Regions from separate parts of the Thalassospira sp. ER-Se-21-Dark genome, predicted to be linked through region 2. Evidence: riboswitches for the same ligand, from Rfam matches in the RefSeq annotation. Region 2 holds a riboswitch; each other region holds the start of a gene.

Region 1 (6,114 bases), on a different contig from region 2:
ACTGTTGTCACCGGACTTCCTGACGTTCGATAGTAACGTCAAGGCCGGGCAGCGCGGGACAATCGTGCTTGAGCTCCAGAAAATCGATATCTTTGCCGACCTTGGGGCATTCTTCTTTGCCCGCGATTTCTGCCGTGATCGGGGCTATCGCATCTGTATCGACGGCATCAGTTATCTGTCCCTGCCCTATATCAACCGCAACAAGCTTGGCGTTGATATGATCAAGATGCTCTGGGATCCGGAAATGGAAAACATGGATGAAGAGCATCGCGAAGCCATGCGCGCCGCTGTGGCAGAGTCCGGCGATACCCGCGTTATTTTGTGCCGTTGTGATGACGAACGCGCCATCAAGTTTGGTCATTCGATCAATATCACCATGTTCCAAGGTCGCCATGTTGAGCATCTGATGAACGAACGGACAAAAAAATAGCGCCAGATTGCTGACGCTATTGGGTGATTTCACTTGTAAGGCTGAGGATCAGGCCTCTTCCTTGCCATCAATCCCGGCTTTTTCAAAGGTCGCCATGCCGGTGTGGCATTCTGCGGCCGCGCGTAAAAGCGGGATGGCAAGTGCTGCACCCGATCCTTCACCAAGGCGCATGCCGAAATTGATCAGTGCTTCTTTGCCAAGTTTTTCAATCAGTCGCGCATGTCCCGGTTCTGCCGATATATGCCCAACCAGACAATGATCAAGTGCATCGGCGCGCATCGCAGCCAGAACAGCTGCCGCCGCACAGGATACATACCCATCAAGCAATATCGGAACCCGTGCAAAGCGCGCTGCAATTATGGCACCGGCCATAGCAGCAATTTCGCGTCCGCCAACACAGCGCAGAACATCCAATCCGTCATGCATCTGGTTTTTATGCAGGATGATGGCATCACCGACGACGCGCGTCTTGCGGTCAAGGGTAGAGTCATCAATCCCGGTTCCCCGGCCGGTCCAGTCCGAAGCATTCCCGCCATAAAGTGCATGGGAAATTGCCGCCGCCGATGTGGTGTTGCCAATGCCCATTTCACCGGGAACAAAAAGATCCAGTCCCTTTTCAATTGCACTCATGCCAAAGGCCATCGCCTCGGCACAGCCTTCGTCATCCATCGCCGGTTCGTGGGAAAAGTCGTTGGTTGGGATTTCAAGGGCGACTTCCATGACGCGGAGTTCGGCATCGACAGACTTGCAAATCTGGTTGATCGCAGCCCCGCCATTGATGAAGTTTTCCACCATCTGCTGGTTCACGCTCGCCGGGAAGGCCGAAACGCCCTGCGCAACGACACCGTGACTGCCGGCAAAAACCGTAACGCGCGGGCGCGACATGCGTGGGCGTGATGTTGCTTGCCAACCTGCCAGCCAAAGGCTGAAATCCTCAAGCCGTCCAAGCGATCCGGCAGGCTTGGTCAATGTCGGTTCGCGCTGGGCCACGGCGGCCTGCGCTTCCTGATCGACTTCGGGAAGCTCGGCCAGAAGCGCACGAATTTCCTCAAGATTTTGGGGCGGATGTTTCGGGTTGAACATTTTGGTCTCCGGCTGGCGACAAAGGTGCCTAACTAGTGTTCCGCTTGGCTTCCGGGATGGTAAGGATTAGGCTCGGAAACCAATTGTGCAAGGCGGTTCAGGAAGTCGGGCCAAACTAGGCCTGTGCGCAACAGATTGCCAGTTTGAAAATCGGAAATTTATGCTATCCAAAGATCATAACCAAAACGAAACAAATACGCAAAGCTCGGATTCATCTGACAAGCCCGGCCCGGACACAGCGACAGATGCCCCCGTCGAGGTTTCGCCTGTTTCCGATTTCTGGCGCGCCTTGGCGTTGCTGAGCCGCGTTCCGGTCAAGGGTATCGATGATTTCCGCGCTGAGGTGATTGCAAGATCGGTCTGGTCTTGGCCGTTGGTCGGTTTGTTGCTGGCTGGTTTTGCCATGCTGCCGGCGATGCTGGTCTATTCCCTGACAGCCAACAACCTGATTTTTGCGATTATCGCCTTGGCAGGCATGGTTTTGTTGACCGGATCAATGCATGAAGATGGCATCGCAGATTGTGCCGACGGGTTTGGCGGCGGGTTTGAGCGTGCGCGCAAACTTGAAATCATGCGCGACAGCCATATTGGTACTTATGGCGTTGTTGCCCTGATCCTGTGTTTTGGCCTGCGTTTGATTTTGCTTTCTGCGGCGGGCGATGCCGGTCAGGCAGCGATCCTGTTTCTGGTGATGGCAATAACATCACGGGCGGCAATGCCAGTCGTGATGCATATCCTGCCTCCGGCGCGCGCCGATGGTTTGGGCAAGGGGGCCGGAACGCCAAATGTGATGATGGTCGGTTTGGGTATTGGCCTTGCTTTGATCCTGTCGCTCGTCTTATCGGGTCTGTTTGCGACTATGGCCATTTTGGTGGGCGGACTTTTGGCGGTTGGCCTTGTCGCGGCGGTCACGAAATGGCAGATCGGCGGCCAGACAGGGGATGTCCTGGGGGCAACCCAGATCGTGACCGAACTGCTTGTCGGTATCGCGTTTATTGCCGTCCTTTGATCAACCAGCACAGCAACAAGAAGGAATGCCGTGAGCAGTTCGAAAATAACCCGCTGGTGGCTGGTGCGTCACGCCCCCGTCCAAAATCCGAAACGGCTGGTCTATGGCCAAAGTGACATGCCTGCCGACCTTTCCGATGAGAAGACACTGGCTGCCCTTGCCGGGCAACTGCCGGGTGATGCCGTCTGGGTGACCAGCCATCTTTCACGTACGCATGATACGGCGCGCAGTCTGCAGGCCTTCATGGACAAAGACGTAACGCCGCAGGCTGAAAGCGGCTTTGCCGAACAGCATTTTGGTGATTGGGAGCTGCAGAACTGGAATGATTTGCCCAAGGGCGAAACAACACGGTTCTGGACCGACTTCGCCCGCCAACAACCCCCAAATGGTGAAAGCTTTGCCGATGTGGTTGCCCGCGTCGGCCCCGTCTTTGGACGATTGAGTGCGGATTGGGCGGGCAAGGATATTGTCGCCGTCGTTCATGGCGGAACGGTGCGCGCCATAATGGCCAATGCACTGGGTTTGTCCCTTGAAACCGCATTGGCATTTCATATCGACACACTCGGCCTGACCACGCTTGAATATATCGACGGGGTCGACGAACCGGGCTGGCGCGTGACCGCTGTCAATCAACGCTTCTGAAGAGCTTAAGGGGGGGGGCCGTCAGGCAGAGGCCAGCTCGATATCGGATGCCATGTCATCAAGCGCGTGTTCTGCCAGATAGCGGTCAACCATATCCGGGTTCAGATCATGTTTTTCGCAGATGTCGAAGACATCGCGCAGATAGGCCTGATAATAGGGCACCGGGCGGCTGCGTGATTTACTGCGCAGTTTGGCGACATTCGGGAAATCACTGGCAAAGGATGCGTTTTCGATTACCTGTATGATGGTGTCATCAATGATGGCAGCCGGCATCCCGCAATAAGTTTTGCCGCAGGCAGACAACATCTTGCTGGCAGTCGGAACAGAAATGCCCGGCTGGGAAAGCAACTCGTTCAACTCGTCCTGTCCGAAATCCGAGATCGACATCAGGGTCACAAGGGTTGGCATATCGCGCACAAGCAACGACAGCGCATTGACGCGAATCCCGCGTTCATGGGACCAAATGATAGTTGCGATTACACCCTTTGAGGCATCCTCGGCAAAGATGTCACGCACATCGCGCCGTGCCAGAGTGATCTCGCCATCGGTTGCGTGCTGTTCAAGAAAATCCTGAAATGACCGATCAGGACTGTTCAGACGGTCCAGCAATCCCAGCCACATGTCCTTGCGAGACGATGTGGTCCAGGTTGGCGCGTTCATCTGTCGGATTTTGGATAGGTGAGAACGTATTGCCATTGGTCTTGAAAAATCCAGATTACCCCAAGAGTTTCGGTGCAGTATTTCCTGCAGCCAGCCGGGTGATGAGTCTACTTCCCGGGTTTTCGCCAGATTGCGGATTGTTCCGTCTCTAGTTCCAGCGCAACGGTTTGATGTTGGCTGAAATGGTATGACCTCTCAAGCAGACAATTCTTACAAATACTGACCTTCCGATTAGGGTGGGGTGGTAACGAAGGGTTAAGTGCCGAGAATGACCTTTGGCATTTTTGGCAAACCTGCTAGGTTCGGCGCATCGTTCGGTGATGGGAAATCGGTGCAAGGCCGATGCTGCCCCCGCAACTGTATCGGGTTGGGAGATCCGGGTCGGTGCCAACGCGCCAGACCAGCCACCGGGAAACCGGGAAGGCGGATCGCTTTCATGCCCGCAGCCAGGAAACCTGCCGAAGGTGTCACTATTCTTTAGGTGGTGACGACGCAATCGGGCCTCGGTGGGAGGCCATGGCGAGGAAGAAACGGGATGACGCAGACTTTACCCCCTGACGGCCCCTCTGGCGGGACGCATCTGATCCTTGGCGGGGCGCGATCCGGCAAAAGCCGGTTTGCCGAAAACATCATCAATCAGGCGGGCGGTGGCACATATATCGCAACCGGGCGTGCCTGGGATGACGAAATGGCCAACCGCATAGATCTTCACAAACAATCACGCGGCGATCTTTGGCAGACACTCGAGGAACCGGTCGAACTTTGTTCGGCGCTGCAGACCTGTAATGTCACAGGCGGCAAGCCGGTTCTTGTTGATTGTCTGACATTGTGGCTGACCAACCTGATGCTTGAAGACCGCGACATTGATGCCGAGATCGCAGCTCTTTGCGATCTGGTGCCGACCCTTCATGTGTCGATGCTGTTTGTCTCAAACGAGGTTGGCTTTGGCATCGTGCCGGAAAATGCGATGGCGCGGGCCTTTCGCGATCATGCCGGACGCCTGCATCAACGCATTGCCGAGATTGCAGACAAGGTCACCCTTGTGGTGGCCGGCATTCCGATGTCGGTCAAATAGCAACATAAATTATTGAATTTTAAGGATTTCAGAAATGGCACAATTGGGCAAAATCCCGGCAACCGTCATTACCGGTTTTCTGGGCGCTGGCAAGACAACCATGATCCGCAACATGCTGGAAAATGCCAATGGCAAACGCATCGCGCTGATCATCAATGAATTCGGCGATCTGGGTGTGGATCGCGGTATCATCAATGGCTGTGGCATCGAAGGCTGCGAAGAGGATGATGTTGTTGAACTGGCAAATGGCTGCATCTGCTGCACCGTGGCTGATGACTTCCTGCCAACCATCCAGGGCCTGATTGATCGTGACACCCCACCAGATCATATCGTTATCGAAACATCTGGTCTTGCCCTGCCAAAGCCGTTGGTAAAGGCGTTTAACTGGCCCGAAATACGGTCGCGTGTGACCGTTGATGGTGTTGTGGCGGTTCTTGATGGCGCTGCCCTGCGTGATGGGCTGTTTGCCCATGATCATCATGCAGTGCAGGCGCAACGCGAAGCAGACGAAAATCTTGATCATGAAAGCCCGCTTGAAGAACTGTTCGAAGAACAACTTCACTGTGCGGATATGGTGGTTCTCAACAAGACGGACCTTTTGACCGATGCCGAACGCAGCAAGGTCGAAGCCGATATCCGTGCAGAGCTGAAAAAGCCGTCAGTCAAGATTATCGCGACCGAACATTCACGGGTTGAAAACGCCATCCTGCTTGGTCTGGGGGCTGCCGCCGAGGATGACCTTGATAGTCGCCCAAGCCATCATGACGATGGCCACGAACATGACCATGATGATTTCGATAGCTTTGTCGTATCGCTTGACGCGATCAGTGATCCGGCCAACCTTGAAAAGCGCCTGATTGATGTCGTGCGTCAGTTTGACGTGCTGCGCATCAAGGGTTTCCTGGATGTGCCCGGCAAACCGATGCGCCATGTCGTGCAGGGGGTTGGTGAACGTTTTCAGCGCTATTTCGACCGTCCGTGGGCGGATGGCGAAACCCGGCGTTCCGAACTGGTCGTGATTGGTCTGCATGGTCTGGACCGTGCAGCGATCGAAGCCGCTATCAAGGCCGCCTGAATCCATTCGACCTGATGAAACTTGGCTGAGACTGGATGGATTTTTACATCCGGTCCTGGTCGCCTTTTCGACGTAACGACGCAAGAATACGGATCTCCAAATGCATCTATTGGCAGCCCAGCCCGGAATGGTCACGGATG
Region 2 (6,114 bases):
TATCAGAAGCTGTGTGGCCTGATTGACAAATACTGCGAGGCGGATGGTGCGGTGCGCACGGCTGTTGAGCCGGTCTGGATGTTTAGAACAACCGGCCCGACCCTTAAGGTGCCGACGATTTACAAGCCTTGCCTGTGTCTGATTATCTCAGGCGCAAAGGAAGTCACGCTTGGGGATGAGCTTTATCGCTATGAGCCCGGCCAACTGCTGGCCGCATCGGTCGATTTGCCACTTGTTGGCCATGTGACCCTGGCGGCCGAGGATGCGCCGTATCGCAGCCTGTCGCTTGATCTGGATGCGAAGATCCTGGGCGAACTTGTCGCCAATATGGATATCAAGATGGGCGCAGACAGCGAAAGCACGCGCGGGCTTTTTGTCGAAAAGACAACCGACAGCCTGACCGATGCTGTCTTGCGCGTGGTTGAGCTGCTTGATCGTCCCGATGATGTGCCGGTGATGTTGCCGCTTTTGATGCGCGAAGTGCATTACCGCTTGTTATGTACCGCCAAGGGGGCGGCGATTGCGGGGCTTGCCATCGGCGGCAGCAACATGCAGCGCATCTCGGCAGCCCTTCAACTGATCAAGGATAATTTCGACAAGCCGCTTAAGGTGGAAGACTTGGCAAACCGGGCCAATATGAGCCCGTCTTCCTTCCATCACCACTTCAAGCAGGTGACAGCCATGAGCCCGCTTCAGTACCAAAAGCGGCTCCGCCTGACGACGGCGCGTCAGATCATGCTGGCCGAAATGAAGGATGCGGCATCGGCGGCCTATGCGGTCGGGTATGAAAGCGCGTCACAGTTCAGCCGCGAATATGCCCGCATGTTTGGTGCACCGCCAATCCGCGATGTCATGGCGATCCTTGGGCAGGGCGGGGCCAGCCAGTCTGCTGACATGGCCCCGCATTAACCCTAACCCTGTCGCTGGTTGCCAACGGCCGGCAGGTGCTGGAACATCCAGGTTTCACTTAAGGGGCCGTCACCGCGTTTCAGATACATGCGCAGGTCAACCGGATCATTGCCCGTGGCCTTAAGGTCAAAGGCCGCCCGCCAGATGCGGGTATCCATGATCGGTTCGATCTTGGTGCGCACAATCTCCCCGCGCGAGGATGTTACAACCACTTCGGGGAATTCGCCGTAGGCAAGCGTTCCCAGAACCTCGCCTTCGAACTCGACCGAAAACTTGATTTCGTCCTTGGGCCGGTTGGTGCCGGGCTCCCCACCACGGCCCATGCGGGTTGCGGTGGCGGTTGCCAGTTCCTTGACCGGGAACGGGTTATAGGCCTGCCAATACAGGCGGTATTTGAATTGATAAGAATTGCCCGCCTTGGCTTCGCCATTCGGGACCCAGAAGGCGGCAATGTTATCGTGGATTTCATCGTCGGTCGGGATTTCGATCAACTGAACCGCGCCGTCGTTCCAGTCGCCTTGTGGTTCGACCCACAGGCTGGGTCGGCGGTGATAACGCACACCATCCAGATAGTTCTTCACATCGCGATCGCGCTGCATCAAACCAAACCCACGCGGGTTATTGTCGCCAAACGCCGATGCGCGGATGGTTTCCGGGTTATTGAGCTGCCGCCAGATGCGTTCGCCGCCGCCAGTCCAAAGCTCCAGCCCGTCACTGTCATGCACTTCCGGGCGCCAGTCAAAGCGGAACGACTTGTTCTGTTCTGAATACCAGAACATGCTGGTCAGCGGTGCGATGCCAAGCCTTTCGATGTCCTTGCGCAAGAACAGATGTTTTTCGACATCCATCGTCACCCCTTCGCCGCGATAAAGCAGGAATTTATACGCCCCGGTGATGCTGGGGCCATCCAGCAGGGCATAGACCGTCACGGGGTCTTCGGGGTTTTTGGCCGGTTCGATAAAGAATTGACGGAAATCGGGGAATTCTTCGGGGACCGAGGTCGCGGTATTGACCGCAATGCCGCGTGCCGACAGGCCATACTGGCCTTCATCCCCGATGGCGCGGAAATATGATGCGCCAAGAAACGCTGCCCAGTCCTGGGTTTTCCAGTCATCGCGCGCCTGATTTTCATGCAGGCGGAAACCGGCAAAGCCGCTATTGGCGGGCAGTTGGCGGGCAATACTGTCTTCGGGCATGTCAAAGTAATCGGGCTTATAGATCACTTCGCGTGCCTGTCCGTTTTCCAAAAGGTACATATGCACCGGTTTGGCGAAATACATACCCAGATGGAAGAAGGTCAGCGGATAGGTGCCCGATCCATCGGAAAACGGCGAATGGTCGCGTTTGTAATGCAGCTTGCCATGGGTGTCGTAATCGATCTTGCCGACAATTTCCGGGTTTGGCGCAACGGGTGCTTCATATGCCGATGCGGCCATGGATTTGGCGCGCGCAATCAGATCGGCAAAATCAAACGGCTGTGCCGAACCCAGATCAAGGCCGTCGACATCTGCCAAAGCATGCTGATAGATCGACATTCCCGGCAGGATAAGACCGGCTGCCGCGATGGATTTCAAAAAGCGTCTGCGTTCAACAGAAGTCGTCATGTTCATCACATTCCTGTGGTTTGAGGTGTCGGGAAAGCATACCCGGCAGTGTGGAGGTAATCGGGATGAAACATGGCAAATTCAAGGTCGTATCAATTGCTTTTTATGCATGGAGGCGCAGCGTTAATGCCACTGGTGGTCTGCCAATTTCCTTGACCGTGTTTTTGGTTTAATCTAACCGTGACGTGTCGGTATCCGAATATCGGATAAAGGGAATTCGAGATGGGCCAAATATTGGCTCAATAACCGAAGCTGCCCCCGCAACTGTAGGCGGCGAGCATTTTTCTGACCAATGCCACTGGGATCAACCCGGGAAGGCCAGGGAAAATGTGTTGACCCGTAAGCCAGGAGACCTGCCGACACGAAGACGACGGACCGGGCGGGGTGCCCCGGAGAATGTCGGTACGTGTCTTGGCCCAACAGTTTAGCCCAGGTTTTCTAAGCTTTAAGGCCGACATCTTCCGTCATCTCCTGACACTTTTGCCAGTCCATTGACAGCAGTAAAAGCGATGTTATGTTATAACATAACATTTGACGATGTGTTGAAACTGGATCATCCAAAGCGGTCCCGGATCAGTGCATCAGCAAGAGGGAACTAAAAGTGATCAATCACGATAAACGTGTACTGGCGGTCGGGGTGTTTGCCGCTGGTCTTATTTCATCTGTTTCATTTGCGTCCGCAACCGAATATCCGCTCAGTATCGAGAATTGCGGCACTGTATTGCAATTTGACGCGGCCCCGGATCGCGTGGTGTCGCTGGGCCAAAGCACGACCGAAATTCTTTATTCGCTGGGTCTGGCCGATAAGGTCAAGGGTACCGGTGTTTGGTTTGGCCCGGTGATGGATGAATTCAAGGATGTGAATGCCTCTGTTCCGCGTCTGGCCGACAATGACCCGGGGTTCGAAACCGTTGTCGCGCAAAAGCCGCAACTGGTTGCCACCCAGTATCAATGGCATGTCGGGCCCAAGGGCACCGTCGGCACCACCGAACAGTTCAACGAATTATCCATTCCGGTCTACACCGCACCTGCCGATTGTGTGGGTAAGGACAATGCCGGTGGCGGTGACGGGGTCCGCCATGAAGGCTTCACCATGGATCTGATTTATCGCGAGATTTCCGATCTGGCGCAGATTTTTGATGTCGAAGATCGCGGTGAGGCATTGATTGCCAGCTTGAAGGAACGTCAGGCGAACTCATTGGAACGTGTGACGGCAAGCGGCCATAACAACGTATCCGCCGTCTTCTGGTTTTCCAGCCCGGAAATCAACAGTGATCCCTATGTGGCCGGCAAAAACGGTGCGGCAGGCTATATCGCCGGTAAACTTGGTGTCCGCAACATTATCGACAGCAATGAAGAATGGCCGACCGTTGGCTGGGAAACCATTGCGCGCGCCAATCCTGATATCATCGTGATCGGTAAAATGGGCCGTCGGCGTTTTCCGGCCGATGACTGGCAGGTCAAGATGGACTTCCTGAAAACCGATCCGGTCGCAAGTCAGATGAAGGCGGTTCGCAATGGCAATATCGTGGTGATGGACGCCCAGTCGATGGATCCGACCATCCGCCTGATCAATGGTATTGAAACACTTGCCGAAGCCGTCGAACGACTGAGTGCTTCGAACTGACCTGCATTGCCAAAGGCGCCTGATATGCCCGGAGAATTCAATGTTTGAAACAACGCCAGTGCAGCAGCCGGTTCAGCCACCTCGGCAATCGCTGGCGGGGCGGGCATATCTTGTGCGGGCTGGTGTCAGTCTTGGCGCCCTGGTTTTGCTTGTTGGCGTCATCGCGATGGCCGCGGCCAAGGGGGAAACACACATTCCCCTTGGCACCGTGCTTCAGACCATTGCCAATCATCTTTGGCAGGCGGGCTATGACGTTGATCCGATTGATGCCGGGATCATCTGGAATTACCGGATATCGCGCGCGATGGTGGCGGCGGCCTGCGGCGCATCCCTTGCGCTATCTGGCGCAGTGTTGCAGGCGCTTTTGCGCAATAGTCTGGCGGATCCCTATTTACTGGGCATTTCGGCCGGGGCATCGACCGGTGCGGTCAGTGTTGCCATTCTGGGGTTCGGGGCAGGCATGGTTTCCCTGTCGCTTGGGGCCTTTGTCGGCGCGTTGGTGGCGTTCGGGTTTGTTGCCCTTTTGGCCATTCCGGCCGGGCGCGGGGCCGGTGCGATCATTCTTGCCGGGGTTGCCGGATCGCAACTGTTTAACGCATTAACGTCCTTCATCGTGACCAAGGCCGCCACGGCGGACGAGGCACGCGGGGTGATGTTCTGGTTGCTTGGCAATCTAAGCGGCGTGCGCTGGCCTGATGTCTATCTGGCGCTGCCGGTCGCCGTCATCGGCTTGCTGGTCTGCCTTTGGTATTCGCGGGCGCTCGATGCCTTTACCTTTGGCGTGGAATCGGCGGCGTCCCTTGGTGTGCCGGTGCGTCGGGTTTACGTGGTGTTGATTGCCATTGCTGCCTCGATGACCGCGGTGATGGTCAGTATCGTCGGGTCCATCGGCTTTGTCGGGTTGGTCATCCCCCATGCCGCGCGGTTCTTTGTTGGCACGCGGCACGGGTTTCTGTTGCCGGCCTCCGCCCTGATCGGGGCGGTGTTCCTTGTGGCGGCCGATATTGTATCGCGCATCATCCTTGATGGTCAGGTCCTGCCCATCGGGGTGATCACAGCCCTTATTGGTGCACCGGCGTTTGCGATCATCCTGTGTCATGGGCGGGTGTTGCGATGAGCCTTGAATTACGCAATGTCGGCTGGAATGCCGGATTTAAAAAGATCATCAGCGACGTGTCGCTTCGGGTCACGCGTGGCGAGTTCCTAGGTGTCATCGGGCCAAACGGGTCGGGCAAAACCAGCATGATGTCGGTTCTGGGTGGCATTCGTGCCCCGTCGACCGGGCAGGCATTGCTGGGCGATCAGCCGATGAAGAAAATCGGTCGGCGCAACCTTGCCCGTCATATCGGCTTTGTCGAACAACAGGCCGACACCATCGACCGCATTACCGTGCGCGATGCCGTCGCGCTTGGTCGAACGCCATATCTCAGTTTGCTAACACCATGGTCAGGGCATGACGACGCCATCGTGTGTGAAGCCCTTGCCAGTGTTGAAATGGGGCCGTTTGCAGACCGGATGTGGCATACGCTTTCGGGCGGTGAAAAGCAGCGCGTTCATATCGCCCGTGCCTTGGCCCAGCAGCCGGATTTCCTGTTGCTTGATGAACCGACCAACCATCTTGATATCCATCATCAGCTGGGTCTGCTGGAACTTGTGCGTGCACTGCCGGTCACCGTGGTGGCCGCCCTGCATGATCTAAACCATGCGGCGATGTTTTGTGACCGGATTGCGATGATGGATGGTGGCAAGCTGATTGCGCTTGGCACGCCCCAACAGATTTTGACATCGCAAAACCTTCGCGATGTTTTTGGCGTTGCCGCCGATATCGAAATTGATGATCAGGGCCGCTGTCACATCCGCTATCACGCCGGAAACCAGAAATCTTCGGACATAAAAAAAGACCGGGTTGCGTAACCCGGTCTTTTGATTTCAGCATTCAGGGCTGCTTGGTGATTAGCCCTGTTCGCGGGCAAC
Region 3 (6,114 bases), on a different contig from region 2:
CCAAGTTTCTTGCGATCCAGAAGGGCGACCTGACGTTTGATCACCCCGGATGCCTCAAGCTGTTTGACCCGACGCAAACAGGGCGATGGGGACATGCCGACCATTTCGGCCAGTTGGACATTGCTGATGGCGGCGTCCTTTTGCAGGGCCTGCAATATCCGGATATCGGTCGCGCTTAGCGTCACATCGGTCATTTTAAACCCCAAATCAAACCAACAAGGTCACAATATGCACATCATAACCGATTTGAACGCCTTATTGGCCAGAAAATGACATTAGAGTTGATGTAAAATGATCCTTGTAAATCGGCAATAGAACCCGAAAGAGGACGGCCATGAATCAGGGAAACGATCTGCGTGGTGACTACAGCCACATCAATGACGACTACACCATCGATCAGGACTGGAGCACATATACCGAGGCCGAGCACGAACTATGGCGCAAACTCTATGACCGCCAGTCGCGCATTTTGCCCGGTTATGCTGCTGAGGATTACATTCGCAATCTGATGAAACTTGATGCGGCGGATCAGATTCCGCATTTCGGCCGGGTCAGCGAGAAGCTTCATGCGGCGACAGGCTGGCATCTTGTCGCGGTTCCGGGGCTGGTGCCTGATGATGTGTTTTTTGACCATCTTGCCAATCGGCGGTTCCCGGTCACGGTCTGGCTGCGCAAGCCCGAGGAAATGGATTATCTGGTCGAACCTGACATCTTCCATGACTTTTTTGGCCATGTGCCGATGCTCTATGACCCGACCTTTGCCGACTATCTGGCGGCCTATGGCGCCAAGGGCCCAGAGGCCATTGCGATGGGCGGCCTGAAACAACTGGCCCGGATGTATTGGTATATGGTCGAGTTTGGCCTGATCATGACCCCGCATGGTTTGCGCGCCTATGGGGCGGGCATGTTGTCATCGCAAACCGAAACCATCTATTCGGTCACCGATCCCACACCGAACCGGGTGGCGTTCGAGCTTGAACGCGTCATGGGCACGGATTATGCGATTGATGATTTCCAGAAAACCTATTTCGTTCTGGAAAGTTACGATCAGTTGTTTGACGCGATGAATGTGCCGCTGGCCCCGATCTATGATCGGCTTGCCAAGAAGCCTACGATTGATCCGGCGACCACCTTGCCGACAGACCGGCTTTATCATGTGCATGGGGCCGCAGACAGCATCATTTCCCTTGGCGAGGAGCCCCACAGGACCCATAGACAACAACGCCCTGCATAAGGCAGGGCGTGGCGATCCGTTCAAGGGCAGGGCTGGTCTCCCAGCACCGCTAGCAGGCACTGATGGAATGACCCAGCACCCGATTGAGTTGTTCAAGCACCACTTTCGGGCTGGCGTCCTTGCTGATGAAATCGGCCGCCCCAAGCGCATCGGCTTGTGCGCGGGTGTCGGCATCATAATGGGCCGAGAAGAAGAAAACCGGCACGTTTTGGCTGTTGGGATAGCGGCGGCGAATTTCGCAGAACGCTTCAAAGCCGCTCATACCCGGCATTTCAATATCAAGGATGATGGCACGGGGATAAAGCCCGTCCAGCTGATCAATCAGATCATCGGCACAATCAAAACCGGCCACGTCATATCCTGCCCGACGCAACACTGTTTCAAGGGCTGCCTTGGCGCTGGGACTGTCGTCGGCGAACGCAACCAGTCCATCAGGACAAAATTGCGACGGCATGGCGCTGAGCGCGTTCATGGATGGCGATACTCCGAGTTTTGGGACAAGTCCAAACTGACAGACGAAAATGTCAAATTGGTTAAACCCGCCAAATTTTTGCCACGCAATGTTCCGCCTTCACCCCGATCTCGCACCCGTGCCGCGAAAGTATAAGGCCGCAATGATCGGAACCATGTGACGCGCAAACCACGAACAGACGTGCAAAACCCCAATGTTTCCGCCGACATAACGTTACGGAAACCTGATTTGTCGGGGTCGATATCCGTCTAAATAGGTATTTCCATGCCTATTTACGGAATTAGGGACAGGTGCTATAAACCGCCATGTCGCGAATGTGACCGGAAAATAGGATCGGGAATCCGGTGCGGCCTTGCCTTAGCGCACTTTGGCCAAGCCCGGAACTGCCCCCGCAACTGTAAGCGAAATGGCCTTTTTGTCAGGCTTTCTCGCGAGTCAGAATACCGATGGTGTTTTCTTGGCATGAAATGGGCCGGGCGGGGTGTACCGGGTACTGGGAATCCGTAGTAGAATAGAATTTGGCAACGTTCCGTGCCCGACGCCATATGAAGACCCCATATGGAGTCGCATCAAGGACGGGACACACCAAGCCGGGAGAAACCATGTCCGACCCGCTAAAGCTCGCATCCGAATTTCCATCTGCTGATTATGCAAGTTGGCGCAAGCTGGCCGAAGAGGCCCTTAAAGGGGCACCGTTCGAAAAGAAGCTTGTCACCAATACGCTTGATGGCTTTTCCGTTCAGCCGATCTATACAAATGACGATCAGGATGACGCGACCCGGCTGATCCACGAAGTTCTTAATGCCACGGTCGAGCCGCGCGAAACCGTCACCGGGTGGGACATTCGCCAGCTTCATACCCATCCCGATCCCAAGGCGACCAATACCGCGATCCTTGAGGATCTTGAAAATGGGGCTACCTCGATCACGCTAAAACTTGATGCCGCTGCCCGGGCCGGGCGCGAAATCAGTTCCGCCGAGGTTGGTGTTGACGGGATTGCCATTCATTGTCTGGCCGATCTTGATGCCGCCCTTGAGGATGTTTACACCAACCTTGCCACAGTCGGACTTGATGCCGGGGCGGCAGGTGTTCCGGCCGCGGCCCTGTTGGCCGCACATATTGCAAATACCGACGGTGCCGACGAAGCCGCACCGGCCTTTAACATGGATCCGATTGGCACGCTGGCATCGACCGGCACCCTGCCCTGTGGGGCACAGGACGCGGTTGATCATGCGGCAAGCGTTGCGGTCGAGCTGATTGATCTGTTCCCGCTGGCGACGGCGATTTCGGTCAATGGCGCGCCATATTATAATGCCGGGGCCACCGATGGTCAGGAACTGGCCTGTTTGCTGGCAAGCGGGGTGACTTATTTGCGCGCCCTGACCGATGCGGGGATGGCGGTTGATCAGGCCGCGGGTGCGATGGTGTTTAATGTTGCCGTCGGCACAGACTTCTTTGCCGGGATCGCCAAGCTGCGTGCCCTTCGCATGATGTGGAGCCGCGTTCTTTCGGCATCCGGTGCCGAGGATGCAACAATTACGATCAATGCGGTTTCGGCCGAATTGGCCCTGACCAAGGTTGATCCATGGGTCAATATGCTGCGCACCACGGTCACCAGCTTTGCCGCCGGTCTTGGCGGTGCCGACAGTGTGACCTGCCTGCCTTATGATCATCTGATTGGCCTGCCCGATGGCTTTGCGCGCCGCATTGCACGCAACACTCAACTGATTTTGCAGGAAGAAAGCAACGTGCACCGGGTGATCGATCCGGCGGGTGGTTCGTGGTTTATTGAAAACCTGACCAAGGAACTGGCGAAGGCCGCCTGGTCCAAGTTCCAGTCGCTTGAATCTTCGGGTGGTATTCTTAGTGCCCTTGCCAATGGTAGCCTTAAGACCGAGATCGAGACCGTCTGGAACGCGCGTGAAAAACGCCTGTCGACCCGTCGTGATCCGCTGACCGGTGTGTCGGAATTCCCCAACATCACAGAAGCCAAAGTAACCTGCGAAAAGCCGGACCTTGAGGCGATCATTTCAGATGCCAAAGCCCGCCAAACCAAGTTTGATGGCACGGTCGGCAAAAGCCTGAGCGCCATGATTGAGGCCGCCCGCGCAGGCGCTACCATCGGGCATATGTTTACCGATCTTTATGGCACCAGTGCAGCAACATGTATCGGCGCCCTGCCCGCCCATCGCCTTGCTGAACGTTACGAGGTGCTTCGCAAGCGGTCTGATGCGCATAAGGCAAAGACCGGCTCCTTCCCGCAGGTCTTCCTGGCCAATCTTGGCAAGGTCGCCCAGCACACGGCACGTGCGACCTTCGCGCGTAACTTCTTTGAAGCTGGCGGGATCGAGGCAATCACCAATAACGGCTTTGCCACTGCTGATGATGTCGCAACCGCCTTTGGCGACAGTGGGGCGAAAATCGCCATTATTTGTGGATCGGACCCGCAATATGCCGACATGGCAGCGGATGTTGCCAAGGCGCTGAAATCCAAAGGGGCCAGCATGGTTTATCTTGCGGGCCAGCCGGGTGATGCGAAGTCGGCTTACGAAGCAGCCGGCATTGACGAGTTTGTCTTTGTCGGGGCCGATGTCCTTGCCATTTGTGGTGCCGCACTTGATCATCTTCTTGGCAAACAGGGGGAGAAATAACCATGACCCGCATTCCTGATTTCTCCGACCTTCCGCTGTTTGATGGCGCGTCCGCCGGTGCCAAGGACCCGTTTGAAAGCACGCCCTGGACCACGCCCGAAGGCATTGATGTCAAATCATCCTACGGCCCCAAGGATCTGGACGGGATTGATCACCTGAGTACCATGCCGGGCATGCCGCCGTTTTTGCGTGGCCCCTACCCGACCATGTATGTGCAGCGTCCCTGGACGATCCGCCAATATGCCGGTTTCTCCACCGCCGAGGAATCCAACGCGTTCTATCGCCGCAACCTAGCCGCCGGGCAAAAAGGGCTTTCGATTGCCTTCGATCTTGCGACCCACCGCGGCTATGACAGTGATCATCCGCGTGTAGCAGGCGACGTTGGCATGGCCGGTGTGGCGATTGACAGCATCTATGACATGCGCACCCTTTTTGATGGCATCCCGCTTGATGAGATGTCGGTTTCCATGACCATGAATGGTGCTGTTCTGCCAGTCATGGCGCTTTATATTGCGGCCGCCGAAGAACAGGGTGTGAAGCACGAACAGCTTTCGGGCACCATTCAGAACGACATTCTGAAAGAGTTCATGGTGCGCAACACCTATATCTATCCGCCGAAGCCCTCGATGCGGATCATATCGGACATCTTTGCCTTTACCTCGCAAAACATGCCGAAATTCAACTCGATATCGATTTCCGGCTACCACATGCAGGAAGCCGGTGCGACGGCCGATCTGGAGCTCGCCTATACCCTGGCGGATGGCATCGAATATGCCCGTGCCGGTCAGGCGGCGGGCCTTCCGATTGATAAATTCGCGCCGCGTCTGTCGTTCTTCTGGGCGATTGGCATGAACTTCTTCATGGAAATCGCCAAGATGCGTGCAGCCCGCATGATCTGGGCCAAGCTGATCAAACAGTTCGATCCGCAAAACCCCAAATCGCTGTCGCTGCGCACCCACAGCCAGACATCGGGGTGGTCGCTGACCGCCCAAGACGTATTTAACAACGTCATCCGCACCTGTGTTGAGGCGATGGCATCCACACAGGGCCACACCCAGTCGCTGCATACCAATGCACTGGATGAGGCATTGGCCCTGCCGACCGATTTCTCGGCCCGGATTGCGCGTAACACCCAGCTGTTCCTGCAGCAGGAAAGCGGCACCACCAATGTCATCGATCCGTGGGGTGGTTCATACTATGTCGAACGCCTGACCCGTGATCTGGCGGAAAAGGCATGGGCGCATATCGCCGAGGTCGAAGAACAGGGCGGCATGGCCAAGGCGATTGAAGCCGGCATTCCGAAAATGCGCATCGAAGAAGCCGCAGCCCGCACGCAGGCCCGCATCGATAGCGGCCGTCAAACCTTGGTCGGTGTAAACAAATACCGCGTCACCGATGATCGCCCGGTGGATGTGCTTCAGGTCGATAACGCCGAAGTCCGCCGTCAGCAGATCGCCAAACTCGAACGCCTGCGGGCTGAGCGTGACAACGCAGCAGTTGAAAGTGCCCTGACCGCGCTGACCAATGCCGCCGATGCTGGCAATGGCAACCTGCTTGAACTCGCCGTCGAAGCGGCCCGTGCCAAATGCACGGTTGGCGAGATTTCCGATGCGCTTGAAAAGGTCTATGGCCGTCATCAGGCGGTAATCCGGTCGATCTCCGGCGTTTATAAAACCGAAGTCGGGGCCGATAACGAGGCACTGGCCAAGGTTGATCGCCTGATCACGAAGTTTGAGGCCAATGAAGGCCGCCGTCCG

What was found. Region 2 has a riboswitch for cobalamin ahead of FHI25_RS13345 (ABC transporter substrate-binding protein). Riboswitches for the same ligand answer to the same signal wherever they lie in the genome.
Region 1: it holds a riboswitch for cobalamin, as region 2 does, so the genes downstream of both, cobU (bifunctional adenosylcobinamide kinase/adenosylcobinamide-phosphate guanylyltransferase) here and FHI25_RS13345 (ABC transporter substrate-binding protein) in region 2, are expected to answer to the same signal.
Region 3: it holds a riboswitch for cobalamin, as region 2 does, so the genes downstream of both, FHI25_RS03695 (methylmalonyl-CoA mutase family protein) here and FHI25_RS13345 (ABC transporter substrate-binding protein) in region 2, are expected to answer to the same signal.

Annotation. Positions count from the first base shown of each region.
Region 1 is NZ_VDEZ01000001.1:1,390,699-1,396,812, forward strand. It holds gene FHI25_RS06415 (hypothetical protein) at 1-430, shown strand, start outside; gene cobT (nicotinate-nucleotide--dimethylbenzimidazole phosphoribosyltransferase) at 479-1,513, opposite strand; gene cobS (adenosylcobinamide-GDP ribazoletransferase) at 1,674-2,522, shown strand; gene FHI25_RS06430 (histidine phosphatase family protein) at 2,553-3,164, shown strand; gene FHI25_RS06435 (hypothetical protein) at 3,186-3,824, opposite strand; cobalamin riboswitch at 4,111-4,302, shown strand; gene cobU (bifunctional adenosylcobinamide kinase/adenosylcobinamide-phosphate guanylyltransferase) at 4,360-4,899, shown strand; gene cobW (cobalamin biosynthesis protein CobW) at 4,934-5,974, shown strand; gene cobN (cobaltochelatase subunit CobN) at 6,075-6,114, shown strand, end outside.
Region 2 is NZ_VDEZ01000003.1:137,847-143,960, reverse strand. It holds gene FHI25_RS13355 (AraC family transcriptional regulator) at 1-909, shown strand, start outside; gene FHI25_RS13350 (glucan biosynthesis protein D) at 912-2,513, opposite strand; cobalamin riboswitch at 2,686-2,889, shown strand; gene FHI25_RS13345 (ABC transporter substrate-binding protein) at 3,115-4,140, shown strand; gene FHI25_RS13340 (iron ABC transporter permease) at 4,181-5,257, shown strand; gene FHI25_RS13335 (ABC transporter ATP-binding protein) at 5,254-6,054, shown strand; gene purD (phosphoribosylamine--glycine ligase) at 6,094-6,114, opposite strand, start outside.
Region 3 is NZ_VDEZ01000001.1:841,961-848,074, forward strand. It holds gene FHI25_RS03680 (Lrp/AsnC family transcriptional regulator) at 1-194, opposite strand, end outside; gene phhA (phenylalanine 4-monooxygenase) at 335-1,234, shown strand; gene FHI25_RS03690 (response regulator) at 1,284-1,706, opposite strand; cobalamin riboswitch at 1,993-2,173, shown strand; gene FHI25_RS03695 (methylmalonyl-CoA mutase family protein) at 2,309-4,357, shown strand; gene scpA (methylmalonyl-CoA mutase) at 4,360-6,114, shown strand, end outside.